2 regions of the Holdemania sp. 1001302B_160321_E10 genome follow, and region 1 is predicted to be linked to the other one. Evidence: a T-box and tRNA genes for the amino acid it is inferred to sense, from the RefSeq annotation. Region 1 holds a T-box; the other holds one or more tRNA genes.
The links. The T-box of region 1 lies ahead of serS (serine--tRNA ligase). A T-box ahead of a tRNA ligase gene usually reads a tRNA of that ligase, here a tRNA-Ser.
Positions count from the first base shown of each region.

Region 2: it has a tRNA-Ser gene. The T-box ahead of serS (serine--tRNA ligase) is inferred to sense a tRNA for this amino acid. The anticodon was not compared.

Region 1 covers NZ_JADNEM010000003.1:40,247-55,109, forward strand. Annotated here, with positions in the region: gene gyrB (DNA topoisomerase (ATP-hydrolyzing) subunit B) at 1-1,443, shown strand, start outside; gene gyrA (DNA gyrase subunit A) at 1,456-4,017, shown strand; gene I2D94_RS02440 (helix-turn-helix transcriptional regulator) at 4,386-5,279, shown strand; T-box leader at 5,421-5,622, shown strand; gene serS (serine--tRNA ligase) at 5,661-6,944, shown strand; gene I2D94_RS02450 (GNAT family N-acetyltransferase) at 6,992-7,417, shown strand; gene I2D94_RS02455 (C45 family autoproteolytic acyltransferase/hydolase) at 7,603-8,592, shown strand; gene I2D94_RS02460 (hypothetical protein) at 8,727-9,026, shown strand; RNA gene ffs (signal recognition particle sRNA small type) at 9,212-9,309, shown strand; gene tadA (tRNA adenosine(34) deaminase TadA) at 9,326-9,871, shown strand; gene dnaX (DNA polymerase III subunit gamma/tau) at 9,962-11,803, shown strand; gene I2D94_RS02480 (YbaB/EbfC family nucleoid-associated protein) at 11,807-12,115, shown strand; gene recR (recombination mediator RecR) at 12,120-12,713, shown strand; gene I2D94_RS02490 (formate--tetrahydrofolate ligase) at 12,730-14,397, shown strand; gene I2D94_RS02495 (hypothetical protein) at 14,730-14,863, shown strand, end outside.
Region 2 covers NZ_JADNEM010000002.1:140,418-155,280, forward strand. Annotated here, with positions in the region: gene I2D94_RS01855 (four-carbon acid sugar kinase family protein) at 1-237, opposite strand, end outside; gene I2D94_RS01860 (aspartate/glutamate racemase family protein) at 234-896, opposite strand; gene I2D94_RS01865 (hypothetical protein) at 1,171-1,320, shown strand; gene I2D94_RS01870 (TM2 domain-containing protein) at 1,596-2,282, shown strand; tRNA gene I2D94_RS01875 (tRNA-Ser) at 2,384-2,473, shown strand; gene I2D94_RS01880 (phosphatase PAP2 family protein) at 2,609-3,139, shown strand; tRNA gene I2D94_RS01885 (tRNA-Leu) at 3,193-3,279, shown strand; gene I2D94_RS01890 (hypothetical protein) at 3,638-4,381, shown strand; gene I2D94_RS01895 (CarD family transcriptional regulator) at 4,730-5,224, shown strand; gene I2D94_RS01900 (helix-turn-helix domain-containing protein) at 5,234-5,554, opposite strand; gene I2D94_RS01905 (phosphopentomutase) at 6,352-7,575, opposite strand; gene I2D94_RS01910 (aminotransferase class V-fold PLP-dependent enzyme) at 7,593-8,693, opposite strand; gene I2D94_RS01915 (amidase family protein) at 8,704-9,672, opposite strand; gene I2D94_RS01920 (alanine racemase) at 9,679-10,848, opposite strand; gene I2D94_RS01925 (phosphotriesterase) at 10,852-11,763, opposite strand; gene I2D94_RS01930 (DUF2620 family protein) at 11,821-12,201, opposite strand; gene I2D94_RS01935 (YhfT family protein) at 12,226-13,539, opposite strand; gene I2D94_RS01940 (hypothetical protein) at 13,575-13,949, opposite strand; gene I2D94_RS01945 (hypothetical protein) at 13,955-14,323, opposite strand; gene yhfZ (GntR family transcriptional regulator YhfZ) at 14,632-14,863, opposite strand, start outside.

The DNA.
Region 1 (14,863 bases):
ACCTGCGATCCGGATAAGCATGGCAGTTTAGTCCGTTTCAAAGCGGATTCGACGATCTTTACGGAAACCGTCGCTTACAACCACGACGTGTTATATGACCGGCTGCGCCAGATCGCCTTCTTAAACAAGGGCATTAAGCTGTTGTTTACGGACGAGAGAATGGAAGATGAAGTCAAGCGGACGCATACGTTTTTGTATGAGGGCGGCTTGAAGGAATACATCGCGTTTTTAAATAAAAACAAGACGCCGATCCACGAAGAAATCATTTACGTGGAAGGCGAGCAGGACGGCATCCAGGTTGAAATTGCGATGCAGTACAATGACGGCTATGTGCCTAATGTGTATTCATTCTGCAACAACATCAATACCGGCGAGGGCGGCACGCACGAGGAAGGCTTCAAGCTGGCGCTCAACCGCACGTTAAACAACTACGCCAAGGAGGCGGGCTTGTTGAAAAAGGACGAGGAAGGGCTGCAGAGCGACGATGTGCGCGAAGGGCTGACCGCGATCATTTCCGTCAAGCATCCGGATCCGCAGTATGAAGGCCAGACGAAAACCAAGCTGGGCAACGTCGAAGTGCGCAAGATCGTTTCCAACATTCTGGGCGAACAGCTGGAACGGTTCTTATTGGAAAATCCGAACAGCGCGAAGCTGATCATCGAAAAAGCGCAGCTGGCCTCCAAAGCACGTTTGGCGGCGAAAAAAGCCCGTGAACTGACACGTCGGAAAAGCGCGCTGGAAATCAGTTCACTGCCGGGAAAACTGGCTGACTGTTCCAGTAAGAATGCTGAAATCTGCGAAATTTACCTGGTGGAAGGGGACTCCGCCGGCGGAAGCGCAAAACAGGGAAGAAATTCCAAGTTTCAGGCGATCCTGCCGCTGCGGGGTAAGATTTTAAACGTTGAAAAAGCCCGTTTGCACCGTATTTTTGACAACAACGAAATCCGTTCGATGATCACCGCCTTCGGCGCGGGGGTCGGCGAGGAAGTCGACGTGACGAAGCTGCGCTATCATAAAATTGTCATCATGACCGATGCCGATGTCGACGGCGCACATATCCGCACGCTGCTGTTAACATTCCTGTATCGTTATTTGCGGCCGGTGGTTGAAGGCGGATTCGTCTACATTGCGCAGCCGCCGCTGTATAAGATTCAGAAGGGCCAACAGGTTCGTTATGCCTACTCGGACGACGAATTGAATCATGTCAAAGCTGAGCTGGGCGACCGGCTGAATATTCAGCGTTACAAAGGCTTGGGTGAAATGAATCCGGAACAGCTGTGGGAAACGACAATGGATCCGGAAGTCAGAACCCTGATTCAGGTGACGATTGAAGACGCGATGGATGCGGACGCCGTGTTCTCGATGCTGATGGGCGACGAAGTCGAACCGCGCCGCAACTTTATTCAGGAAAACGCCCATTTCGTGAAGAATTTGGATATTTAAGGAGGATCGTCGATGGATGAGAACAACTTTAATCACGGAAATATAAAAACAACGAATATTTCCAGTGAAATGCGGACATCCTTTCTGGATTACTCCATGTCCGTTATCGTGGCGCGAGCGCTGCCGGATGTCCGGGATGGAATGAAGCCGGTCCACCGCCGCATTCTGTACGCGATGAACGATCTGGGCATCGTTGCGGATAAGCCGCATAAGAAATCGGCGCGTATCGTCGGTGAAGTTATCGGTAAATATCACCCGCATGGGGATACCGCGGTTTATGAAACGATGGTCCGAATGGCTCAGGATTTCAGCTATCGTTATCCGTTAGTCGACGGCCATGGCAACTTCGGCTCGGTTGACGGCGATGGAGCGGCGGCTATGCGATATACCGAAGCGCGCATGTCCAAGATTTCGATGGAGCTGCTGCGCGATATCAATAAAGATACTGTCGACTGGATGGATAACTACGACGGCGAGGAACACGAACCGGTGGTTCTGCCTTGCCGCTTCCCGAACTTGTTAGTCAACGGGACAACCGGCATCGCGGTCGGCATGGCGACCAATATTCCGCCGCATAACCTCGGAGAAACGATCGACGCTGTCATTGCGTTGATGGAGAACCCGGATATCACGGTCATGGAACTGATGGAAGATTACATCAGCGGTCCGGATTTCCCGACAGGCGGGTATATCTTAGGCCGTGCGGGCATCAAGCAGGCCTATGAAACCGGCCGCGGATCCATCATGATCCGGTCTAAGGTCAAGGTTGAGGATATGCCTAACGGCAAGAAACAGATCATCGTAACGGAAATTCCATATGTCGTCAACAAGGCGGCGCTGGTTGAAAAGATCGCCAGTCTGGTCCGTGAGAAGATTATTGAGGGCATTACTGATCTGCGCGATGAATCCAACATGGAAGGCATCCGCATCGTGATCGAACTGCGTAAGGACGTCCAGAGCGACGTTATCTTAAACCAGCTGTACCGCATGACCTCGCTGCAGACGTCGTTCGGCGTAAATATGATCGTTCTGGTCGACAACGCCCCGCAGCAGCTGGGATTGAAGGATGTTTTAAAATGCTATCTTGATCACCAGATCGACGTCACGGTGCGCCGGACACGCTTTGAATTGAAGAAAGCGGAAGACCGTGCGCATATCTTGGAAGGCTTGAAGATTGCGCTGGATCACATTGATGCCATCATCAGCCTGATTCGCAGTTCCAAGGACACATCCATTGCGATGAACGGGTTGATGGAAAACTTCGGCCTGAGCGAAATTCAGGCGAAGGCGATCCTGGATATGCAGTTCAGACGGTTGACCGGCTTGGAACGGCAGAAAATTGAAGAAGAGTATGACGGTTTGATGGCGCAGATTACCGATTTAAAGGATATTCTGAACAATCACAGCCGCGTTTTGGAAATCATCCGTTCGGAATTGACGGAGATTAAAGAAAAGTACAACGACAAGCGTCGTTCCGAAATCATCGACGCTGAAATTGATATGCAGGATGAAGATCTGATTCCGCAGGAAGACGTCGTGATCACGATGACGGTCAACGGCTATGTCAAGCGGATTCCGGTCGATACCTACCGGCTGCAGAATCGCGGCGGCAAGGGTATCAAGGGCATGAGCATGCATGAGGATGATATCGTCGATCAGTTCCTGACGATGATGACGCACGATTACCTTTTGATGTTTACGAATCAGGGCAAGGTGTACCGGATCAAGGGCTATCAGGTCCCGCTGGCTTCCCGGACTTCCAAGGGCATTCCAATCGTCAACCTGTTGAATCTGGACAAGGATGAAAAGGTACTGGCAATGGTACCGGTAGAACGCGAGAATTCTCCGGCGAAGTTCCTGTTCTTTGTCACAGCGCAGGGCATTGTCAAACGTGTCCCGATTGAAGAATTCGAAAATATCCGGCAATCGGGTAAGATTGCGATCAATCTGCGCGAGGGCGACGAGCTGATCAGCGCGAAACCGACGACCGGCAGCAGTCAGATTCTGATTGCGGCGGCGAATGGACAGGCAATTCGCTTCGATGAAACCGACGTCCGTCCGATGGGCCGGACCGCAACCGGTGTCAAGGGCTTCAATGTCAACGGCAGCCGGGTTATCGGCATGACGACCGACTTTGAAGGTCAGTACATCCTGTCCGTTACGGAAAAGGGGTATGGTAAGAAATCCAAACTGGAGGATTACCGAATGACCAACCGCGGCGGCAAGGGGGTAAAGACCGTTCAGGTTACCGATAAGAACGGACCGTTAGTCTTCTTACGCGCGGTCAACGGCGATGAAGACTGCCTGATTATGACCAACGAAGGAATCGTCATTCGAATCAGTTTGGAAAAGGTTTCGGTATACAGCCGGAATACGCAGGGTGTGAAGTTGATTTCCGTAGAAGACAGCCAGAGTGTTTCAACGGTTGCCATCGTTTACAAGTCGGAAGACGATGAGGAAACAGAGGACGAAGCCGGAAACAGCGAACTGAATTCAACGGTAGAAACGGATGAAACCGGGGATCAGAGCAGCGAAGTTCAAGGTGACGCATCTGAATCTGAGATTCAGGAATAGACTGAAATAGAACTAGTTTTAAAAAGTAATGAAAAAGCTATAGTCGATTAAGATTATAGCTTTTTTTCGGAATTCACATTCACTTTAATAATTTTTAGAACAGGATAAAGAATAGGATGTAACAGAGAAGAGAAGCGTTCTCAATTTTAATAAGAATAATATTCAAGCTGAAATCAAGATCTTCAATTCCTGAAAGTGAAAAACGAAAAAGGCAAGTCTGATCAAGCGGCGAAGCAGGGGGTGGCCTATAATTGCAAAGTAAGCAGCGAAAGGAGGAAAGATTTATGCTTGAATGGCAAAAACAGATTCAGTACGTCGTTAATGTGATTGACGAGAGTATCAAAGCGCATCAGGACGAATTTCTGACCTTGAATGCTTTGGCCGATCAGCTGGGCTATTCCGAGTTTTATACAGCGCGAAAATTTAAGGCAATATCGGGAATGGTGTTTCGGGATTATCTGCGCCGGCGGAAACTGGCCTTTGCTTTAAAGGAAGTCCGTGACAGTGAGAAAGGAATCCTGGAAATCGCTCTGGATTATGGCTTTTCTTCCCATGAAGCCTTTACCCGGGCGTTTAAAAACTTGTATGGCATAACGCCCAGCGATTATCGGAGACATCCTGTGCCAGTTATTTTACGTACGAAAATCAATCCTTTTGATCGCTACTTTTTTGGACAAGGAGAGATTGGTATGGTTAAGTCATCAGAAGCTTTAAAAATTTATTTCGTTACGATTCCAGCTCATCAATTTTTGTATGTTGAAAATAAAGAGAGTAACGGATACTGGGATTTCTGGCAGAAACAAAATCAGATTCCAGGTCAGGATCAGGCAACGATTTGCGGATTGCTCGACAGTATCAAAGGAAAATTAGATGATGAGGGCGGAAGCGAAGCGAACAGCGGCGGAGGTCAGATTATGGCTTATCGTAATGATCCGTCAGGACGGCTATGCGACTGGGGCTTCCCCCGTACAGAGTGTTACGGAGTCCGGCTTCCCAACGAGTATCAAGGAGAAATTCCCACAGGGATGCAGCTGACAGAAATTCCTGAGGGCGAATACCTCGTTTTTGAGCATGGCCCGTTTGATTATGAACAGGAAAATCGCAGCGTTGAGGAAAAAGTTGAGAAGGCGATGGCTGATTTTGATTTCAAAGACACTGGATATGGTTATGATACAACGACTCCAGGACGGTTAATTTATTTCTATTTTAATCCTGAGCGGTGCTGGAAATATATCCGCCCAGTTCGTAAGTTTTCAGATTAATTTTCGTTTTGCGGATTCAATATCTCAATTTCTCGTTTATTTTCTTTCTTTCGGGTCAAACTGAAGAAGGAATGAAATCGGAATTACGTTGGTTTCGTTTTATCCATTGACAAAAAAATGGGGCTTGATTAAAATGAAGGTGTTAAAACGTAGATGAGGATAAGTAAGTACATGATTTTCTTTAGAGAAACAGTGGTTGGTGAAAACTGTTGTCAATCCGTGCTGAAATCCACCTCGGAGTGAAAGTGAACCTTTCCGGTTATCGCCGTTAACGATTCAAGTGACTGATGTTTCACGTGAAACATTGGTAATTAGGGTGGCAACACGAGGCATCGTCCCTGAGTGGGCGGGCCTTTTTTATGTTAAAAGGAGGAAATAGTCATGCTGGACATCAATTTGTTGCGTACAAATCCAGAAGTAGTCAAAGAAAACATTAAAAAGAAGTTTCAGAATCAAAAATTGGAATTAGTCGATAAGGTGGTCGAATTGGATCGTCAGTTCCGGAAGGCGAAAACCGACGGCGATAGTCTGCGGGGACAGCGGAATGCCATCAGTAAGCAGATCGGCGGCTTTATGAAGCAGGGCTTAAAAGAAAAAGCGGAAGAAGCAAAGAAAGAGGTTGCCAATATTGCAAGGCAGCTGGCTGATTTGGAAGTGAAGGAAGAAGAATTAGCAGCGGAGATCAAAAAGATTATGCTTGTGCTGCCGAATATCATTGATGAAACAGTCCCGATTGGCAAAGATGACAGTGAAAACGTGGAAATTGAAAAATTCGGCGAGCCTGTCGTTCCTGATTTTGAGATTCCTTATCATACGGAGATCATGGAGTCGTTTGATGGAATTGATCTGGACAGTGCCAGAAAAACGAGTGGAAATGGTTTCTACTATTTAAAAGGCGATATTGCCCGTCTGCATTCTGCAATTTTGTCCTATGCGCGGGATTTCATGATCGACCGTGGCTTTACCTACTACATCCCGCCATTTATGATCCGCAGCGACGTGGTCACAGGCGTCATGAGCTTTGCGGAAATGGAAAACATGATGTATAAAATTGAAGGGGAAGACCTGTATTTGATTGGTACCAGCGAACATTCCATGATTGGCAAGTTCATTGATACGATTATTGATGAAGAACAGCTTCCGCAGACGCTGACGTCTTATTCCCCATGCTTCCGTAAAGAAGTGGGTGCGCATGGCATTGAAGAACGCGGCGTTTATCGAATTCATCAGTTCGAAAAGCAGGAAATGATCGTTGTCTGCAAGCCGGAAGACTCAAAATACTGGTATGATCAGCTGTGGAAGAACTCGGTCGATTTCTTCCGTTCACTGGATATTCCTGTCAGAACGCTGGAATGCTGCTCTGGCGACCTGGCAGATCTGAAAGTAAAGAGCTGCGACGTAGAAGCCTGGTCTCCGCGTCAGAAGAAGTATTTTGAAGTAGGCAGCTGCTCTAATCTGGGCGATGCGCAGGCTCGCCGATTAGGCATTCGTGTTCAGGGCAAGGAAGGGAAGTATTTTGCCCATACGCTGAATAACACAGTCGTAGCTCCGCCAAGAATGCTGATTGCTTTCCTGGAAAACAATTTAAACGCTGACGGAACGGTGAATATTCCTGAACCGTTAAGAATGTATATGGGCGGAAAGACAAAAATCGAGAAGAAATAGTATGAAAAGGGGAGATAACTCTCCTTTTTCATTACTTTGGAGGAAATATGTTAAGAACTATGAGAACAGACGATCTTGATTATGTTGTTAAGATCTGGTTGGAAAGCAATATTCAGGCTCATTCTTTTATTGAATCAGATTATTGGAAGGAGAATAAAGAAGAAGTGAGAAAAATGCTCCCTCACAGTCTTATTCAAGTCGCGGAAATTGATGGACATATCGTCGGTTTCATTGGAATGAATGAAACAAGAATTGAAGGTTTATTTGTAAGTTCTGATTTTCAATCAAGAGGGATTGGACATTCTTTAATCGAATGGGCTAAGACAGGAAATGAAGAATTGACGCTGAGCGTATATCAAAAGAATCAAAGAGCGTTGCAATTTTATCTTAAGGAAGGCTTTGTTATTGGTGAACGGCTTATGGATCAGAAAACAGGCGAAATTGAGCTTCTTATGCAGTGGAAAAGAATGTAATTGAGTAACATCAAATAATAACAGCCATATCAAATGTTTCACGTGAAACATAAGATTAAACAGGTGAGCTTTGAAAAAGGAAAAAGAAAATTAAGAATAAAATTTAAGCATAGACAAGTAATTTTTATTCAGTTATCCTAATTGTGGGGTTGGCGCCAGCTCCTGAAATCAGGAGAAAATAGAAGATGAACAATTTAAACTTAGTTGGAACTCCACGAGAGATTGGTTTTCAATATGGAAAATATTTTGCAGAACTGGGCGTTAATCTGTCCGCAACGTTGCCTCCCGGAACGAAAGAACGAAAAGAATACAGTGAATCAGTAAAATTCCTGTATAAATCTGATTATCCGGCGATTCTGGAAGAAATTGAAGGAGTGGCGCAAGGAAATGGATGTGATGCGGAGGTACTGACTCAATTCTTGTTAAGCATGTATGTTTATACGGCGATGAATTTCTGTACCTGCATTACAGGATTAGATCACCGCGGGCATCTCTTATTAGGAAGAAACAGTGATTTTTTGACTGCGATGCAGCCAATGTATAGTCATTGCGTAATTAAACCTGCGTCAGGCTATGCTTTTACAGGAAACACAACAGGTTTTGTTGAAATGGAAGACGGCATGAATGAAAAAGGACTCGCAGTTGGGCTGACTTTCGTATACAGCGCACAAAAGCATTTTGGTTTAAACGCCGGAATGATCGTCAGGATCTTATTAGAACACTGTGCAAACGTAAATGAAGCAATTACCAGGCTAAAGAAAATGAAGATCGGCTCATCTCAGATCTTAACGATGGCTGACAGCACAGGCAACAAAGCGGTTGTCGAATGCAGTGCGCAGCATATCGAGATTATTCAATCTCATTCCATCTTATATTCAGTAAATCAGTTTGTCAGCGACGCCATGAAACCAGCTAATCCAGAAAATATTGATGATATGGAATCAGGGCTGCGATTAAAAACGTGTCAGAAAGCTTTTCAACATCAAAATGTGCTGAGTATGGAATATTTAAAAGAGGTATTAAAAGGAAAACAAGGATTTTTATGTCAATATGACCGTCGACGCGGCGGAGATACAGTCTGGTCTGTGATCTATGATCTCAATGATGATAAAATCCAGTTTTGCGATGGCAATCCATCAAGAGAGGGTTATCAGACAATAAAAACTGGTTTATAATCTCAAAATAAAGATGAAGACATTTAAAAGATTGCGCTTTGTTCAATCGCTTTCTGTGTAAATTGTTTTGTAAAACAAAGTTAAATTAAAAACAATACGAACTTTTTAGTTTATAACAAAGGAAAGGTATACTTATGGAAGATAACAAAGTCATCCTGTCAGAAGTGTTCTTTTATTCCAGTAAGCGCCGACATCTGCCTGTCATTGGATATCGGCCTGATGCTTTATTTGAAGGGCAGAATCCGGATGAATACTGGGGTATAACATTTATTGATTGTTCCATATCAGAATTTGAAACATGGTCGACAGCGAAAATCCAATTCACTTTTCAGGACAGTCACTATGATCAGGTGAGGAAAGGTCAAATGTTTCAGATCATGGAAGGAAGAGAAGCTGTCGGATTGGGAAAAGTCATCCGCGTTGTAAGAAACTAAAACCCAACAAGAACAATCATAAGAAGCCGATAGATGTGTCATGGTTTATTAAACAACAGGATATTTCTTTGAATTCATCTGGAGTGTTTCACGTGAAACATTCATAATTTCCTCATTAAGACTTGAAAAGAGTTTGTGTCAAAAAAGACAGACAGTCACTTGCGGTTTAAGCAAGGATTGAGTATAATAATAAACGGTACAACAAACATATTTGAACCTGGTCAGGACCGGAAGGTAGCAGCCATAAGAATCTCTGTTTGTGTGTACCCTTTTTATTTTCTTGAATCGAGGTTCAAAACATGGCAGAGAACAAACAAGATAAAAATGATGAGTATTTCATGCGTCAGGCGATCAAAGAAGCAAAAAAAGCAGAGTTGATCGACGAAGTTCCCATTGGAGCGGTGCTTGTCCATGAGGGAAAGATCATTGCCCGGGGACATAATCTGCGCGAAAAGAAGCAGTCTGCGCTGGCTCATGCGGAAATCATCGCTATTGAGAAAGGCTGCCGGAAAATGAATTCCTGGCGGCTGGAAAACTGTATTCTCTATGTGACGCTGGAACCATGTCCGATGTGTGCCGGAGCCATTCTTCAGTCGCGCATTGCCCGGGTGGTTTACGGCGCTGCGGATCCCAAAGGCGGCAGTGTTGGAACCTGTTTTAACCTTTATGATATCCCAGGATTCAATCACTATCCCGAAGTGACGAAAGACGTGCTTGGCGAGGATTGCGCAGCCCTGTTAAAAACGTTCTTTAAACAAAAAAGGGCCAAGAAAAAGGGCCTGAAAGAAGAAAAATCAAAAGATTTTTCCCATCCGGAACAGGCCAGCGAAAACGCCAGAAAATAACAGAAACGAATATCGTAAAAAGATGGGTTTTCATTTTAATGACGACTCATTTTTGTTATAATAAGTAAGTCAGCGAAGGAGGAATCAGGCATGAGTTATAAAGCACTATATCGAACCTATCGACCATCCTCCTTTGAAGAAGTCGTAGGTCAGCAGCACATTGTCACGACGCTGAAAAACGCAGTAAAGCAAAATAAAATCGCCCATGCATATTTGTTCTGCGGTCCCCGCGGGACCGGGAAGACGACCATTGCCAAGCTGTTGGCCAAAGCGGTGAATTGCGAGGATCAACAGAATGCACCGTGCAATCAATGCCGCAGCTGTCTGGCAATCCAACAGGGAAATCATCCCGATATCGTGGAAATTGACGCTGCATCCAACAACGGCGTCGACGAAGTCCGGGAACTCATTGAAAAAGTAAAATATGCCCCATTGGAAGGACGCTATAAAGTTTATATTATCGACGAAGTTCACATGATGTCCTCCGGCGCCTTCAACGCGCTGTTAAAAACTTTGGAAGAACCTCCGTCTCACGTCATCTTCATTCTGGCGACGACAGAACCGCAGAAGGTGCTTCCGACCATTATTTCACGCTGCCAGCGCTATGATTTTTCAAAAGTAAGTCAGAATGAAATCATGGCCCGTGTCCGCAGTGTTCTGGAACAGGAACATATTGAATGCGACGATGAAGCGCTGCGTCTGGTTGCCCAACTGGCTGACGGCGGAATGCGCGACGCTTTGAGCATTATGGATCAATGTATCGCCTATGCTCAAAATCATATCACCGCCGCACATGTCAATGAAATCTATGGAATTACGACAGTGAGTGAGAAAATTGAGATGCTGCAATGGATTTTTCAGCATCAAGCTCAGCTGTTATTGGAAAAAATCCGCACGCTTAATGAAAAAGGCGTCGATATTAAACGTCTGACCTCCGATTTCATCGAAATTTTGAAGGAATGCGTAATTTTCATCTATACGCAGGACGTGACTCTTTTAAATAAGATTAACGAAGAAGAAGCCAATACGATCATCAGCGGCAAAAGTTCGCGCGAGTTATTAGCGCTGATTGACATTCTGATGGAAACTCTGGAAAAATACCGGACCGCAAGCAGCGCCGCATCGTATTTTGAAGTCGCGGTATTGAAAATGATGGCTGAACTGGATTCAAGCCAACGCCCGGCCGCACCGGTTCAGACCGTTTATACCCAACCGGCCGCAGCGCCGGTAAAACCCGCTCCGGCGCCGGCGTCCCCGGCTAAACCGCAGATTGAAATTTCGAACATGCCTGAGGGAACAGACGAGGAAGCCGATCTGACGGAAGAAGCACCGCCGATAGAAATAGCGCCGTCCATACCGACGCCGCCGGAAGAAAACATAAGCGTTGTTCAGGAAAAACCGGCGGAGGTCCATCCGGAGTTCGAAATTCTGCCGCTGGATTATGAATTTGTCATGCAGCTTCTGGCCGGCGCGAATAAAGAAATGCGGATGAAAGATGAAAGTCAGTGGAAACTGATTGATCAGAAGTGCCGTGACCGTGATCTCAACTGTGCGCGGATTGCCAATCTGCTGCGCAATGGGAAAATTGTTGCATGCGGAGAAAACTATATCCTGATCTGCGTATCCTATCAGGCGCTGGCCAATCAGATCAACGATCCGGCAATGAAATCGCAGATCAATCAATTCTGTTATGAAAGCTTGAAAATCAAAAAACAACTCTTTGCGATTACGCAGGAACAGTTTAAAATAGAAACGAACGATTTCCTCGCCCGCTCGCGCAGCGGAACACTGCCGGAACCGGCTCAGGTCGCACCGGTAGAAATTGACGAGGAAGTCGGAAAAACAGAGAAAACGGAACCAGAACAGGACGTGGTTGAAAAACTGTGCGATTTGTTCGGAGCCGAAAATGTCGAAATCATCGAGGAGGAATAACAAATGAACATTCAACATTTATTAAAACAGGCGCAGCAGATGCAGAATCAGATCGGTAAGGTAGAAAAAGAGATTGAAGCGACAGAATACACGGCCACAGCTGGCGGCGATGCGGTAAAGGTGACGCTGACAGGAAAGATGGAAGTTACCGGCATTGAGATCAGCGAAGATCTGTTGTCCGCAGACTCCAAAGAGATGCTTCAGGATACTGTGATGATCGCGGTGAACGCAGCCCTGGCCGCCGCGGTAAAAGATAAAGAAGAACGGATGAATAAAATCACGCAGGGCGTCAAGATGCCGGGAGCTTTCTGATTGCATGTATCCGAAGTCATTTGAACGACTGATCGAATGCTTTCAGCTGCTGCCGGGCGTCGGCGCCAAGACAGCCGAACGCTACGCCTTTATGATGCTCGATGCGCCGCAGGAACAAGTTGAGTTGTTCGCTCAGGCGTTAATCAGCTGCAAGAATGACATCAAGCGCTGTCGGATCTGCGGCAACATCAGCGATCAGGACGAATGTCCGATCTGTCAGAATGAAAATCGCAATCCGCGGATGATCTGCGTCGTGCAGTCGCCGAAGGACGTGATCGCCATGGAAAAAATGCAGGAATACGCCGGCGTTTACCATGTCCTCAACGGTTTGATTTCCACATCCAGGGGAATCATGCCGGAAGATCTGAATATCGACGCGCTGCTGGAGCGAATCAGCCCGGAAACTGAAGAAGTGATCATCGCCACCAACGCCACAATCGAAGGTGAAACCACAGCGCTGTATCTGGACAAGCTGCTTTCCGGAAAAGGGGTGCTTGTCACCCGCATCGCGCACGGTCTGCCGATGGGCGGCCATCTGGACTATGCCGACGAACTGACGCTGATCAAAGCGTTCGAAGGACGCAAAAGTCTTAAATAAGAGAGAAGGGATTAACATGAAAACAGATTTACAAATCGCACAGGAAAACACGATGGACAATATTGAAAAAATTGCAAGAAAGGCCAAGATTGATTCTGATTACCTTGAAGTGTACGGCAAAAACAAAGCGAAGATCGATTTGAAAATCATGGACAAGATTGCGGATAACCGCAACGGCAAGCTGATTCTGGTCACGGCGATCAATCCGACCAAAGCCGGCGAGGGCAAGTCGACAACGACGATCGGCTTAGTCGACGGTCTGGCTCAGATCAACAAAATGGTCATCGGCTGTCTGCGTGAGCCTTCTCTGGGCCCGGTTTTCGGTTTAAAGGGCGGTGCGACCGGCGGCGGATATGCCCAGGTGGTGCCGATGGAGGAAATCAACCTGCATTTTACCGGCGATATGCATGCGATCACCGCGGCAAACAATCTGATCAGCGCGGTGCTGGATAATCACATCTATCAGGGGAACGAATTGAACATTGATCCGACGAAGGTCGTCTGGAAGCGCTGTCTGGATATGAACGATCGGACGCTGCGCAGCATAACGATCGCTCAGGATAAAAAAACAAACGGCGTAGAACGCAAAGATGGATTCATCATCACCGTGGCAACGGAGATCATGGCGATCATGTGTCTGTCCAAAGACCTGCAGGACTTTGAAAAACGCGTCAGCCGGGCGGTCGTTGCCTATACCTATGACGATCAGCCGGTCACGGTCGGCGATCTCAAGGTCGAAGGCGCGGTCACGCTGGTGATGAAGGAAGCGCTGAAACCAAATCTGGTTCAGACTCTGGAAAAAACGCCGGTATTCATCCACGGCGGTCCGTTTGCGAATATCGCGCATGGATGCAACAGTCTGATCGCGACCCGCATGGCACTGAAGCTTTCAGACTATGTTGTTACTGAAGCAGGCTTCGGCGCAGATTTGGGGGCCGAAAAATTCTTTGATATCAAATGCCGCTACGGCGAACTGAAACCGAACGCCGTCGTCATTGTCGCAACGGCCAGAGCGCTGAAGCTGCATGGCGGCGTGCCGGCAGATCAGCTGAAAGAAGAGAATGTTCCGGCAATTCTGGAAGGAATTAAAAATCTGGAAAAGCATATCGAATCCATCAGGCAGTACCGCGTGCCGTATATCGTCGCGATCAACAAGTTCAGCGCCGATACGCAGGCGGAAGTCAATGCGATTCTGAATTGGTGCAAAGACAATGGCCACCGCGTTGTCTTATCCGACGCCTGGGCCAGCGGCGGAGCGGGCGCTGTCGATCTGGCGCAGGAAGTTGTCAGAATGTGTGAAGAAGACTCCAAATTTGAACCGTTATACGATCTCGATCTGTCACTGGAAGAAAAGATCGACACGATCGTTCGAAAGATTTACGGCGGGCGGTCTGTCATCTTCAGCGATCGGGCTAAAGCTCAGCTGGAAGAATACAAACGGGCAGGCTGGGATAAGCTGCCGGTCTGCATGGCGAAAACCCCGAACTCTCTGACAGACGACGCGAAAATCGTCGGCCGTCCGACAGGGTTTGATATTCACGTTCAGGAACTGCGGATTTCCGCCGGCGCGGGCTTTGTCGTTGTTTTGACGGGAAACATCATGACGATGCCAGGTCTGCCGAAGGATCCGGCAGCACTGCACATGGGGATCAACGAAAAGGGTATTTCCTACGGTATTTTCTAAGTCTTAAAATAGGCGGTCAGAAATACCGGAAACCTCGGATAAAATTGAATTTCAATCAAGATGAAGCCGTTAAAAATAGCTTCATCTTTTTTTGCCAGGATCATCAAAAACAAACAAATGAACTTGAATAATATTCATCTAAACTTTTTTACAAAGCAATGCGGCACGAATAAATTGATTAAAATGAGAATAAAACAGGATATTTAGGAATCTGTGATTTCTGGATATGAAAACCGTTGAAAAATTCCTGCAACTTCCGGGCTTGTTCAACTTTGTTTTCTTTTCACAGGCTCAGGAAAATGGTAAAATAATAGGCATAGAGGTGAGTTTTCATGGCATCCATCGCATACATTACAGACCGGAATATGATCGAATTTCATCGCCTGAACGGAAACCGGACGATGAATTTCTGGCGTCCCAGCAATTCCAAAAAATTTACTGATTTCAAACCGGGCGACCTGTTGTT
Region 2 (14,863 bases), on a different contig from region 1:
ACGGGACGCCGTGATCAGATTCTGCGTCAATTCCCGCAGCAGGCAGCGCGCGGCTTCCGGCTTGAGCGCACGGGTGTTGGTCAGGATATAGACCATCGCCTCACTCTGCTGCAGGAGGTTTTCACAGGCTTCTTCCTCCCACGATGTATATACCGCGACGTCATGAACCATCTGAATCCCGGTCGGATCGTCATCGAGCACGACGATCTTAGGTGCTTTGTCAACGAAAGAACTCATGCCTGCTGCGCCAACATCTGCTTGACGCGTTCCACCGCTTTACGCGGGCTGGTCAGCACCGGCTTGGAAATTCCCTCCAGATAGGGAAGCATCACCGTCATGCTCCCCTGAGCCAAAACGATCACATCGCACTCCTGCTCGGCCTTTTTAATTTCTTTCAGCACGAGTTCATTATGTTTTTCCTGATTCTTCTCCTTCATCAAAATATCCAGTGCCCCGGCAACCAGATACTCCTTCATTTCCACGGCTTTGCCTGCTTGCCGTGCTTTTGTACGAATCAGATTGCAGCTTGGTTTCATCGTTGAACCCACCGTAGCGATCACGCCGATTTTCGTTCCCAGCTGCACCGCTTCCTCGGCCATCGGCTCGTCGATCTTAAGCAGCGGGCAGGTTACAGTCTGCTTCACAATATCCGCGCTTTCACCCACGGATGAGCATTGGTTCAGAATCAAGTCCACGCCCATCGACTGCGCCGCCTGACCATACAGGCACATCCTTGAGACGATGCCCGGCGTGATTCCATTATTGCGCTTGACCTCCTCCAGTAAACTGTCGTCAATGATGTTGATCATCTCCACCTCCGGCAGCAACTCCGCAAACAAGGCTTTCAGCTCGTTAAGCGAAACCGGACTGGTATGAATAACTGCGACTTTCTGCATAATAATCTCCTCCTTTATGCTTTGTCTTCATTTTACAGGAAAGCTGAATTTTCAGAGTAAAACAAACGGTCAGAATAATCATTGCTTTTTTCACTTGTTTTGGTTTTTTTATGTTTCTTGCATGGCGAGCAATGGATTACTGAAAACCAGGCGCAAAAAATCCGGCAGATGAAAGACAACCTGTTTTTCATTCCTTCCATTCCCGCGGCAATCCTGTTTAAGCATAAAATTATCTTCATTTTCCAGGGTTGAATTGTGTCTGTTTGAGCCGATTATGGAAAAACGAAAAGACGATTCTATCGGAACGGGCATCCGCAATGTGCCGCTTTCCATGTGTAAGTTGGCGCTGAAGATCAATATCCGCCTAAAGGAAATGATAAAAAGATTATTCGCAAAGCTAAAAGAACGCGAACAGTTCTCTTAAGGGTCTCTTGCGGAAATCAACTTTTCTTTGTCTGTGGTCTTTTTAACCCTATCTGGCGAAATCAGGTTTTGTTTCTGTTTCCAGTAAAGTTCAATCCAAAGAAAGGACAAATGGATTCAGTCACGGTTGTCTCAGCGAACAACGCTTTTCTTCTTGCAGCTTCGCCGAAAAGTCACTTTCTTACGAAATTCTTCATAAGTTTTTCCGATTGTTTTTAAATAAATCTGATATACTGTATTTACAAACGCAAATATGCTGCACAGGAGGTTTACCTTATGAATGATCATGAAGAATATGATCCGATACTTATGTTTTTTATCACCTTCTTTTTTGGAGTCTTTGGCGTTCACCACTTTATTCGCCGCCAATATGGCTTGGGAGTTTTATACTTCTTTACATTTGGGGTCATGGGAATCGGCTGGCTGATTGATACGATCCGCGCCTTCATTACAATGTTCAAAACAAACAGCGAACCGCAAAATGACGGAAGACATTGCCGTCAGTGCGGACGACGTCTGGAGCCGAACCGCGAATCCACCTTATGTCCGCATTGCGAGGAACAAATGGAGCAGGATTATTTACAAATCTCCAAACACTTCACCCGCGTCATCGACGAAGTGGAAAAAGGCCAGCCGCATTTAGAGGATTACCTGCGCCGTTTTGATATTCTGAATAAAGACGTTGAACAGATGTGGGATCTGGCGCAGGACATTGACGTTGAACCTCCGTTTCATCAGAGCGATCTGCGGCAGGCGATGGACCGCAAATTCGCTGAAGCGGTCAGTACGCGGATCTCCATGGCCTTGGAAAAATCCCAGATCACAATGGATACTGTCAAATTGAAACAGGAGCTGATGACGCTGACCGAGGAATTGATCGACTGCAAATACCATTTTCCGAAATATGCCGGACTGATTAATCCCATGATTGAAAAGACGAAGGAAACGTTGAACAAAATCTGAAAGACAAGTAAGAAAGACGGCTGCTGAGTCGTCTTTTTCTTATGAATTTTGCTAAAACCTTTGACATCCCGATATGGATCCGCTATAATATAAAAGCACTTGGAGAATTGGCCGAGTGGTTTAAGGCACCATCTTGGAAAGGTGGCGAAGTGGCAACGCTTCCGTGAGTTCGAATCTCATGTTCTCCGCCATGTGTAAATAAAGGCTTAACCAAGCCTTTTTTCTTTATTTTCTTAAGTTTTTTTCAACAACTCTTAAGAATCAGTACCGCCCTTTTGTGTTATGCTAGGGATAGTTTCAAGAAGGAGGGATTCCCTTTGGATTTCATGATTATGGAATGGATCACACAGGTGTTCCAATCTCCGGCCATGACGGCGGTCATGCGCTTTATTACCGGCTGGGGAAATTTAGGCGCATTGTGGATTTGCTTCGCATTTTATTTTTACTTTATTAAGAAGGATCGTCAGACTGCCGCCTTTCTGCTTCTGGCCATCGTGCTGACCTGGTCGTTAAACGATTTAGTAATTAAACAGCTGGTCGACCGGCCGCGGCCGTTTATGACGCATGCCGAACTGCCGGCTCTGATTGCGATGCCGACGTCCAGTTCGTTTCCATCAGGTCATACCGCGACTTCCTTTGCGGCGATGATGATTCTATTCGCTTATGGCGGCCCTTATAAATGGATGGGATTAGGCGGAGCTGTTTTAATCGCCTTCTCACGGATTTACCTGCACGTGCATTACCCCTCGGACGTTCTGGCAGGCTGTCTTGTCGGTCTGTGTATCGGCGCCTGGCTTGTCCGATTGATGAAGCAACGCAGCGTTAAGCTCACACCGGCCGACGGGGAAAAGTGTTAATTTCTACTTGATTTCACTCTGGGGATCAGATATAATAAATAAGCACATGAATTCCCCAGGTGGCGAAATTGGTAGACGCAAACGACTCAAAATCGTTCGGTAGTGATACCATGCCGGTTCGAGTCCGGCCCCGGGGACCACGAAAAAGACAATCAGACGAAAGTCTGATTTTTTTGTATTTGAACCTTAGCGGTGATAACTGACGATTTTTGAGCTTATCCAGCACCTGCCTCGGCAGAAAAGGAAATATCAGATGCAGGAAATAGCCATCTTCATAAATAGAAAGTCCAACAGGATGATTTCAACGTCAGAATCACTATTTTTTTCATGAATCACATTTCAGATCAGCGTCCTCTAATCTTATCAATTTAACGTTCTTAATATGACTAATGTTATCCCTGTTTTCTTAACTTTTTATGAACTTGGATCCCTTCCCGTCTTATTTTTGTTATACTTTAGATAAATAATGTATTCTGCTTAATTTCAGGAGGTGTTTCAATGAAGAATTCCGGTACTGTTCTCCTCTGTGCATTTCTGCTTGCTGCTTGCGCCGTCGACAGGAATAACGCCGCCCCTCAGGTTCAGCTTGACGAATCTTCCGCTTCTGCTGATCTGCAGGCTTGTTCCTATACCGACGCCTATGCCCAACTGGATCCGGATTCGATTCAAATTCAGAATCTGCTTTTGGAATTTGTCCCTGACGCGCTGGATCAGGATACGCTTATTCAGGCCAGCACCGATGTCGTTTTAGCGACAGTTTGTTCCATTGAGGGAGGAAGCACCGTTCATGAGATCAAACATAAGATTGTTCTGCCTTATACTTATGGCACTCTGACAATTCTCAAAAGCCTGAAAGGTGATCTTTCTGCCGGTCAAACGATCCATTTCACACGTTCTGGCGGTATCATCGCTTACGAAGAATATCTTCAAACCTTAGAGCCCAGTCAAAGGAACGCTGTGGCATCAGCCACTGAAAAACCTGCTTATATCAAGCAAAAAGTTTCCGAAGATATCGACATTGAAGTTGGAAAGTCCTATTTAGTTTATCTGTCTGACGATTCATATCAAGTAAAACCCGATGCTTATGCGATCCTTGGCTACCAAGGCGGTCTGCGGGAAGTCCGGACCGCTAGGGATCTGCAGATTACGCCCGAAACTCCGTTTTCCGAAATTGAAGTTTATCAGTTTATTGACAACAGTTGGGAACCTTTAACACTTATTTTTACCGATTCCTCTCAATGATGAAAGGAAATAGAGGCGATGAACAAACTTAAAAAATCAGATTTTGAATTTGTGCTCTGCCTGGTTATTATCTTTCCTTCCGGCTGACTTTGATTCTTTGCGCTATGACATTGGAAAAAATCATCCCTGATGTCTTTTTGCTGAATGTATTCATTTTTCTTCTTCTGATCATCCTGCCGCTGGTTCTTATAAGCCTTATACTGCGATGCTTGGGCCGCTGTTTTCCACGCTTATTTTAACCCTGACTTTCCCCCTTCCGGATGCCGTTGACGATTTTACTTACGAAAATCCCTTAAAAATGGTAAAATAGAGGTATAGATTCACCTTTTGGAAGGGGGAATGAGCTTCATGTTTAAAGAAAAGGATTATGTACGTTATGGTGCGCGAGGAATATTCCAGGTTGATCAGATTGTCAAAAAAGAACTGAAACCGCGCCGTCCTGAAACGTGTTACGTGCTCAATTCCGTTTATGGCATCCATACGCAGATCGTAACGCCAGCCTCCAATTCACAACTGCGCCCGGTCATGAATCGGGAAGAGATTGAACAGATGATCAACGAAATGCCGCAGCTGGAATCCGCCTGGATTGATGATAAGCGCAAACGCGAGGAAACTTACCAGGCAATTCTGGCAGAAGGCGACGGCCGCAAGCTCGCGCAGATGATCATCTCGATTTACACTCAGAAACAGGACAAGCTGAAGGATCGTAAATCACTGTCCCGTGCGGATGCTGAAATGCTCGCCCGGGCAGAAGACCTGCTTCATGAGGAAATTTCATTATCGTTCAAAATAAAAAAAGAAGAGGTTGCCGATTACCTCCTCAGCCGATTTAAAGACAAATAAGTCTGATCGTTACGGAAGAACAGCATTTGATGCCGGCCTTTCCGTTTTTTTATGCTTTTTCAGCTCTGCCGGATTGATTATTTCTTCTTCCTCCTCAAATACATAATCGTTGAGTTCCGGAAAATCCAGAAATTCAGTCAGCGTCATATTAAAGCCCAGAGCGATGCGATGCAGCGTGCTGACACGCGGATCCTTGGTGTTGCCGCGGATAATATTATCCAGCGTCGATTGCCGCAGAGAAGACATTTTTGCCAGGCGATGAACGGTTATGCCTCCTCGCTGACGACACAGATCTTTAATTCGGTGGATAAGCATTTCAGAATATTCCATAGCCGACTCCTTTCATGATTTGATCCCCGTCTTCCCCATTTCTGAAAGACTTGATTCTTATCATAACAAGCAAAAGGCAGGTTTATACCCGAATTCGGTTAACCATCCCTTTTCTGCATCAAAAACAATCGTCTGCTCTGAAAATATTTTCAACAAAGTCAATGTTCGCAGGGAACTGACGCCGCGCATTCGAAAAGGCAAATTCTGTCAGAAATCTGCTTCTTTTCTTCCCATCCTGTATGCTTCCTTCTCTTACTCAGCTTGCTGAGTTCAAGGTCTGGGCAAAACTCTCTTCATCCAGATGCAGCGGGTTATGTTCCCTTCGTTTATCTCATGGCTTGCCCCGTTGTCCCACACGAAGCAGTATCATGGATTGTGCAGCCTCTCTGCCTGCTGTATTTTCCTGTCCCGCTCTCACTTGCAAAAGCACAATTCGCCGGATTATCCCCTCTTCTTTCACTGCATTCCAGATCTGACGCTTTGGTTGATCCTTCCTTCTCCCCTTAACGGCATCAAGCATTTTCTGTATTATCTCTTTCTCTGCAATAAGTATAGAACACCTTAGTTTTAACTGACCAAACTGCCAACATGATTTTCCTGAAACGAAAAGGATTGGCCTGTCTTCTTTCGAATCATGCCAATTCTATTCTTATTGAATGATCTTCCTTATAACTTTCTCTAAGTTCAGGTATTGGCTATTTTCAAGTTTTTCATATCGGTGCTCTCTGCCTGTGCCGATCAATCTTCCCGCCGATAAAAAAGTCAGCATATCCTCTTCGCAATATGCTAACTTCGATTTAACCTTGCGGCAGCTGAAGCAAATCCAGATACGAAGTCCCGTTTTCCGGGGCATCCGTGCCAAAGAAATCACAGCACGTCGCACCGTTGTCGGACATCGTGCGCCGTGTTCCGATTTTCACGCCTTTCAGACCTTTCCGATAAATCAACAACGGAACACATTCGCGGGTATGCCGGCTGCTGCCGATATCCGGATCATTGCCATGATCCGCCTGAACGATTAATATATCGTCTTCCGTCAGTTCCGGCAGGATTTCCGCCAGACCCGCGTCAGCCTGTTCCAGAATCCGCCTGTATTCCGCGCTGTCCTGTGAATGCCCTGCCAGATCAGTTTCCTGAACATTGGTGCAGATAAACCCGGTATCCATGCGGCGCACGGCGTCCAACGTCAGCCTCATGCACTCCGGCGTCGGCACGCAGGAAAGACTGGTACCCAGATCGTTGGCGACAATATCCGCGACCTTGCCGATCAATACGCACGGAATTTTAGCTTTGGTCAGGATTGTTGGAACCTGGACATTCTTGTTGACGCCATACCCCAGATGACGGCATTGATAACCTTGTTCGTAGGATTTGGATTTTGCCGAAGCGATTCCGATAAACCTGCCCTGCCTGATTTCCTCAGCGTTATATAAATCCTGCATCGTATTGCCGGTGCCGCCGAATACGATCACCCGGCCGACCGTCACGACCTCGCGGACCCGCTCCGCGATTTCCACTTCTTTTTCAAAAGAAATCAAATCCAGCGGCGCGGTCACGTTGTAGCACATACCCAGATCTGCTTCCAGATTATCGGCGATCGTGACGAACTTGTCGCAGACCACATACCGCAGTCCCTGTCGTTCGATGATTTCAACTTGATGGCCGCAGTTTTTCAAGTGCGCTGCGACGACGTCGACTTTCTGCTGGAATGGATGGACTTCCGGCTGCTTTGGCAGAGTCCCCATAATTTCCTGATGCCCCATGAACGTATCCGCTCCGAAATGCATCAATTCGCTTTTGCCGAAATTGGCTTGAGGATTGAATTTCATCTGCGCACTTTCGCTGCCATACGCGTTCATCAACCCCAGCTTTTCCAGCGTCGGCAGCTTCAGATCCGGGTGATCGCGCAGGATGCTGCGCAGCGTGTTTGCCTTCTCATCGCCCGGACGCACCGCAGCGGCATCCTCCATCGCGCCGATCCCGAAGCCGTCCAGAACGACGATGATAAATCGCTTACTCATCCGCTTCACCCCCGCACTCAGGCTTCATTCGCTTCCTGAATGCTTTCTGCCAGAATCCTTAACACCGTATCCGCACCGGAGCGGTTGGGATTGATGCGGATCATATATTCACCATAGCGAGGGTCTGATTTTAAGAACGTTCCGGACACGCGGTAGAACATCGGCGCCAGTTCATATTTGGATTCCGCGCCGACCGGATTAGGCAGAGCGCCGCGTTTTTCAGCCGCCGCCAGCACCTTTTTCGCGATCGGCTCAGCAAATTCGACTAACAGCACCTTCGACTGAGCGTTGGCGATGCAGGCCTGCTTAATCCCTTTGACTTCCCCGGCCTGAATGCGTTTGAGCGCTTCTTTTGCTGCGGCATCCGTCAGCGCCAGCATCACCGGCGCGTAGGTCAGACCACGCAGAACCTCCAGCGCTTCCCAGCCCTGCGTCTGGCATCCGCCGGAATAGTGCATCTTCCGGATCCGGTCGATGATCACCTTGCGTCCTACGACACAGCCGATCCCTTCCGGTCCCTGCAGCTTGAACGTCGAGAAGCAGGAGACGTCCGCTCCGCATTCGCATCCGATCTTTTCCACCTTCATGACGCCATAGTTATCGTCGATCAACACTGGAATATCCGCCGTCTGCTTGATCGTGGCGATCACTTCCGCCAGATGATAGCTGTCGTCAATTTTCTGCCGGCTGTGCTGTACCAGCGCCCCGCGGATATCCGGATTTTCCTGCAGCGTTCTGACGATTGCCGACAAGTCGTTAAAGTTGGATGGCACCGGGACCAGACCAAACATTTCAAAACTGGTCTGGGTTGTCGAATAGGCCGGAGCTTCGTGAATCAGAATCTTCTGACCGCACTCCATCATCGCGCTCAAGCCATAGCGAATCGCGCCGGTTCCGCTGCCGCGGACCAAGATGCAATCCTCAGCACCGAAGAACTCCGCAATCGCCTGTTCTGCTTTCCGCGTCGTCACCGGCTGATTGCCCGGCTGATGGACTCCCAGATCCCCGCGCGTTAAACTTTCAGTGCCGCGAAAGTGCCGCGTAATGCAGTCGACCAGCTTAAACTGCTTCTGCATCGCCTGTTCCAAAGTCATATTTTTTAATGGGTAAACGTTCATTGTTGTCCTCCTATATTTCGTAACCTTCGATAAAATAGTTGTTCAGATCCAAAAAATACCGTTCGATCAGTTCGTCATGAACTTCCTCAATCTGTTCGGCCAGATAAAGCAGCCGCGCGATTTTTTCACTTTGACTTTCGCACATCAGAAGCGTCGCCATGCCCAAGCCGGACTGCGGCAGCGACAGCGCCGTTGCACCGGCCAGATTGCACACGCGGACATAGCCCTTCCCCGCGGCCTGCTGAATCCTTTGCGTCCGCGCATCGAAATGACCGAACAGCGAATCGCCGAAACCGTCCAGATCAATCGGCCCTTCGGTGATCATAAAGACGTCGCAGCGTTTCAGAAGCGCTTGTAAATACGCTGTCAGTACGGCGCGCGGTGCGGCCGGATCCTCAATCGCAATGACCTGCGCGTCGATTCCCGGATATTCCCGATCCGCCAGAACCCTTCCAACGCCGGAGGCCGGACGGATGCCGATGGCAGCCTGAATTGCCTTCATCAGGATCTTTTTATCGCGGGCCATAAAGCCGATCGAATTGGCTGATGTGATGTTGTCGGTGTTGGGTTTGAGCTGCTGCGGACGGTCGGCTTCGATCAGCCTGGAAATGAAGCTTAAAATATTGACGCTGATCGCCGGCGCCAAAACGCTGCCCCCGCCGTCGTTGCCGATGCCCAGATCATTGATGCCCGCGAATACGTTGATCGCGGTGCCGGAGGAGGAACCTGACATGAAACGGCCGCTGATCGGATTGATCAGCTCCGTGTCGACAGCCCGGCCGGCCAGCTGAGATTTCTTGTCGATTGTGTGCAGCGTGAAGCCCGCAGGTTCCAGTCTGTGCATCAGCGTATTCGGAATGGAACGCACGTTTTTGATTCCAACCAGAAGCTTTTCCGGATCGCCGTCCAATACCTTGACGATGGATCCATAGGGATTTAGCAATGCGGTTTTATGCTGCAGCGAATAGTTGTCTTTCATCCTGTTTTACTCCCAATTTACCTGAATTTTTCGGCCCTGACTGTCAAACAGCCCGCTGATCCGCGGACAGCCCCGGCTGAGTCCTTCGACGATCGCGACATGGCTGCGGGTTGTAAAAATCTGAGCTCGGAAGCACATCAGCGCGGTATCGGATACCGTGCAGTTGCGGTCGATTTCAAAATGATAGTCGATCGAATCGTCATCGGGCGCCTGAATGTTGAACATCCGCGCGTGCGCGAGATCTCGGCCGACCAGGACATGCGCCATGTGTCCGCGCCGGTAGTGTCCGCCGCCGAAGCAGTACGCCTTGTCCTTATAATTGTGCGAGATTTCCGAAACATAAAGATAGCCGATATTCTCCGGTTCGCGGCTGGCTTTGTGCAGCGGCGTCGTGCCGGTCAGCCCGTGGCCGGGTTCGCCGTTGTTGCCGCCTAACTGCCGGATTGTGGGAATGGAGGCGCAGCAAGTCGCGCTGGGGATGTTGATCAACAATTCATCCGACACTTTATCTTTCAGATAATCCACCGCCCGAAGCAGGCCGCTGACATTGCTTGTGGCTTCTATCTTCTGTGTTTTTTCACTGTAAAGCAACGCTGGAAACACGGTCACGCCGCCGATCCGCACGTGCCTGAGCGACTTGACTTTCGCCAGGATTTCCGGCAGCTGAGCGCTGGAAAAGCCGGCGATCTGACCGGAATACAGGCTGGCGTCGTCATCCGTAATCCGGATCATAAGCGGCTGTACCCGATTGATTTCCGCGGCTGCCTGATCGATCTCCGCAATCTTTTCAAGACTGTACACCGTCATCACATCCGGACGCGCCGCAATGATTTTCCTCAGCGCAGCCTTGGGCGTCTGAACCAGGTGACCGACGTTGCCCAGATGAATTCCATTCTCAATCATCACCAGCGCTTCCTTGTAATCGACCGCGACGCAGCCGGCAAAGCCCAGCTCCATCAGCCGTTTTGCGACGATTGGATTCCGGCCCAGCTGTTTCAGCATGAAAAACAATTTCACATCATTTTGACGGGCGGTTTCCAGCATTCGCCTTCCATTTTCAGCGATCGTATCGAGATCCAACAGATAGGTGTCGGGGAGAATCAGACCCTGCTGATGCGCATGAAAAGCAAATTCGATCAGTTTTGAATTATTCTGCAGGCATTGATTCAAAAACATAGTCTACCTCCACTCGTTATCCAGGATCCGCGCCGGATTATCCGTCAGACAGCGTTGAATCTGCCGCTCTGAGGCGCCGGCCTGCTTCAGAAGCGGAACGACCCACTTCATTACGCTCAAATACCCGTCTCCGCCATGACTTGTGAAATAAGTCCGCCGGGATATATCGTTGCTGAAAAGCAGATGATCGCCATAGCCGGCTTCCATGATCGCCAGCGCGTTGCGGGCGCGGGTTTCATCCGGCATGTACACTTTCTTGCCGCAGGTGTCAAACGCGAGATTCACGCCGTAATTCAACAGCTGGCAATGATACTTTGTGTCGTCGATCAAGTCCTGATGCCCGATGATGATCTTATCCGGATCGACCCCTTCCGCCAGCAGCGTTTCGATCGTTTCCACGGCGGTCGCGCGGCCGGTGTGCGTCGATACCGCCGCCCCGGTCAGCCGGGAAGCGATGCCGGCAGCCTTCAGAATCTTCTTTTCCTCCCCCTCGAAGCGTTCCGGGGACGAGGCGATCTCAGCGATGATCCCGGCCCGGATTCCGGTATCGTCGATGCCTTCGGTCAGCTCCCTGACATACACTTCTGCGATCTGCTGAGCCGAAGCTGTTTTCAGCCAGTCCGGGTGATACTGCGTTAAATAAAAACCGGTGGACGCCACGATCGTCAATCCGGTGTCCAAACTGATCTGTTTCAATTTACGGACGTCGCGGCCTAAATCAATCGTGCTGACCTCCACTGCCGCCTGAACGCCCAGCGCCATCATCTTTTTGATTTCCGGCTCGACTTCCGCCGGCGTTTCAATCATGCTGATGCCGTCATGACGGACCCGATCCAGATCCACAATGAAGTGTTCGTGGCACATCGTAACGCCCAGCTTTTCTTTTTCAATATCGTTTAAAACCGTACGGATCATGAAATTTCCTCCTTAAAAAGAAAGAGGCATCCGAAGATGCCCCTAAATGAATACCCGCTATTCAGGTTTTCCTTCAGATTTATCAATCAGAGCCTGCACCAATGCCGGAACTACTTGTTCAGTATGAGTTTTAACATAGCCAAACGCCTTATGATTTCCTGAATAAATGAGATGACGAATTTGTTTTTCATTCGGACAATTGCCTTGTTTGGAAACGGTCAGACAGTTCCCATAGCCCAAAACCATGATCGCCGTCGCAAGCGAGCCGCCGCCTCCGGTCATACAGCTTCCCAAGTAAAAATCCACATCACCGCTTTTCACTTTCCGCGCCGCGATCATATCCGGATCCAGCGAAGCTTCAACAAGCCCCGGGAATTTCTTCTCAATAATCTGTTTCGTTTGTAACGCGGTTAATCCGCAGCATTCAATTTTTAACATAAGCAATTCTCCTCTTTCATTCCATTACAATAGGACTAGTCCAAGAAAGATCATGATGTTGTACAGAATACCGACTGCAACGGCCGCTAACGGGCCGACTGCCGACTTCGGAATCCGCTGTCCGGTGACGTCGTTGAGGACGAAGAAACCACCGACGATCATAAGACCGACTGCACCCCAGGTTGCGTTTGCCGCCAGGAAAGAACCGGCAACCAACGCCAGACCGATGCAGGAAACCATCGCGTCACGGATATAATCGCCGCATTTGGACAGTTCCGGGAACTTCGATAACCCCTTGCCCAATAAGCCTAACAGCTGAATTTCAACAAATTCCGCAACAAAGCCGAAGACAGGAGCCAGCCACCAGGTCGGAGCCAGACAGCCGACCAGCATCACCGTCGTCAGACCGACAGCCTGATAAACGCCGGTTGCCAGCGCCGTGGAAACGATCAATGGGATAAACGCGATAATAACGCCGATCATCGCCAGTTCAAACGTGCCCATGTTGCCCGCTAAGACAGCTGAGGACAGGACATACGGCTGATAAGCCTGAGCCAGAACATGAATCCCCAACGCGTTCAGCGCGCCCTGGATGCACAGATAAACCCAGTTGCTCTTAATCCGATTGGCATTCTTCGTAAACAGGTTTTCGGTTTCCGAATCATTTTCCACGCTTTCCGCATTCTTGCTTCCATTAATGGAATAGACAAGCAGGCAGATCATGCCGGCCAGCATCGCGAAGGTGTACGGATACAGGCTGACGGAGATCGAACCGAAATTGACAGCGCCGACCACTGTGCAGAAAATGTAGACGATCGCTTCGATAAGACCGGTTGTGATTCCCTTTTTAGCCCCGAACTGGCTTGCGATCGCAACCGCTGGGAACATACAGAACACCGGCAGCGCCGGGGAGCTGATCTGTGTCAAATCATTTAAGAAGTTATACGGCAGCGCTGTGAATGCAGAATTGATAAAGCTGGTGCCGAAGGCGCACAGCGCGCCATACGCACCGCCGATGATTAACGCGACCCACTTGTTCGGCGACCAGGCGCCCAGGCAGTCGGTAGCGATTAACGTCAGATGACAGGCGATCAGGCCTGTGCCCAGCCACTGGCTGAAGCCGGCCAGAACCCAGCCGAAACCCATGCCGGTAACGACGACCGCAAACTCCGCCCGCGTCATCCGGCCTTCCATCAATTCTGGAAAAACCGGCCGCGCGCCGTCGTTGAAGTTGGAAATACATTTGTGCGAAAGCAGGCTCGCCCAGGCACAGATCGCAATCAGAACGATCGCGCGAAACGGCAGTGAAAATTCAAAATTAGTAATGATTCCTTCCATGTTTACCTCCTCTTACTAACATGATTCCCCTTCATTTAATCGCCGCAGCCTTCTGCCAACCGGGCGATTAAATTATTTATGTGAAGCAGCGCGTAATCCTGTTCGGTTTGATTGAAATGATTGCGCGTCGCCGCCATAACATCCTGAAGCATCTGCAGCGATTGCGGATAGCTGTCCAACCCTTCCAGCTCCGCCTTCACCTCCGGCGGCAGCGGTTCGATTTTCTCCCCCGTCGCATTGCGGCCAAAGGCCGCGCACAGATGCGCGATAAACGTATCGGCGTTTTCCTCCTGAAGCTGAATGTGATATTTCTGGTCAAACATCGCGATGATCGCCTGAATGTCGTCAACGTCGGCCGGCTGAATCATGCCGCCCTCCAGATACAGATTCAATCTTTCCGTAAAATCCATTCTCCTCATTTTCCTTTCTTTTTGTTTTTTACCGGCGCATTTTTCGCGGTTTCCACCGGCATGTACCGAAGTCCGAACAGCTTGTCCGTCAGCGCCAGACATAGCTGATCGGAAAACTGCGTAATCACGATCGCAATCGAACAGGTGACGATCAACGCGACATAGCTGGTCAATGTCCCCAGCCGGCTGCAGCCGTACATCAGCAGACTGACGACGACCGCGACGAACAACATGCGGATGTATTTCAGTTTGCGCTGTGTCGCAGGATCCAGCGCCATCACCGCGTGGCAATGCGTGCATTCCCATGACTTCCGCAGCTTCATCTCACTAACTTCATGGATCTTGCCACATCGGTAACATTTGATTTTTTTCATCTCATCCCACCCAATATACACTATTCCGTATTTACAAATTCAGTATAGCCCCGGCAAGTGAGAAAGTCAACAAGCAAAATACATTTTTATGTATTTTGAAGTTCGATTGATTTTTCTTACCTTTCCACTGCCGCCTTCGGCGTTTGACAACTCCTGTCGTTTTTCAATTCTTCTTGAATTTCTCACCTTTCCATTCTGATTCCCGAGATTTAAAGCAGGGCAAGACATGGGCCGCAACAGCCTTGCAGACATAAAAAAAACCAGTTTCTTCCGTCCGCGTCAGAATCTGACAGACGATCGAAACCGGCTTAATAGCTCGGTGTTATTTTTTCTTCCAGAACCAGGCGCTGGATGTTCAGCACCGTTTCCACGTCGACCAGTTCTTTGATCAACGTCGAAATTTCATTCTCTCGGGCAACGACCAGTACGGCCTCGGTGTTGTCTTTGTTGACCTGCTGGATTGATTTCGTATGGATTTTGACATGTTTATCGTTGGCTTCGTCGATATTCATGACCGTCGCGTCGATATCGCCGGAAATC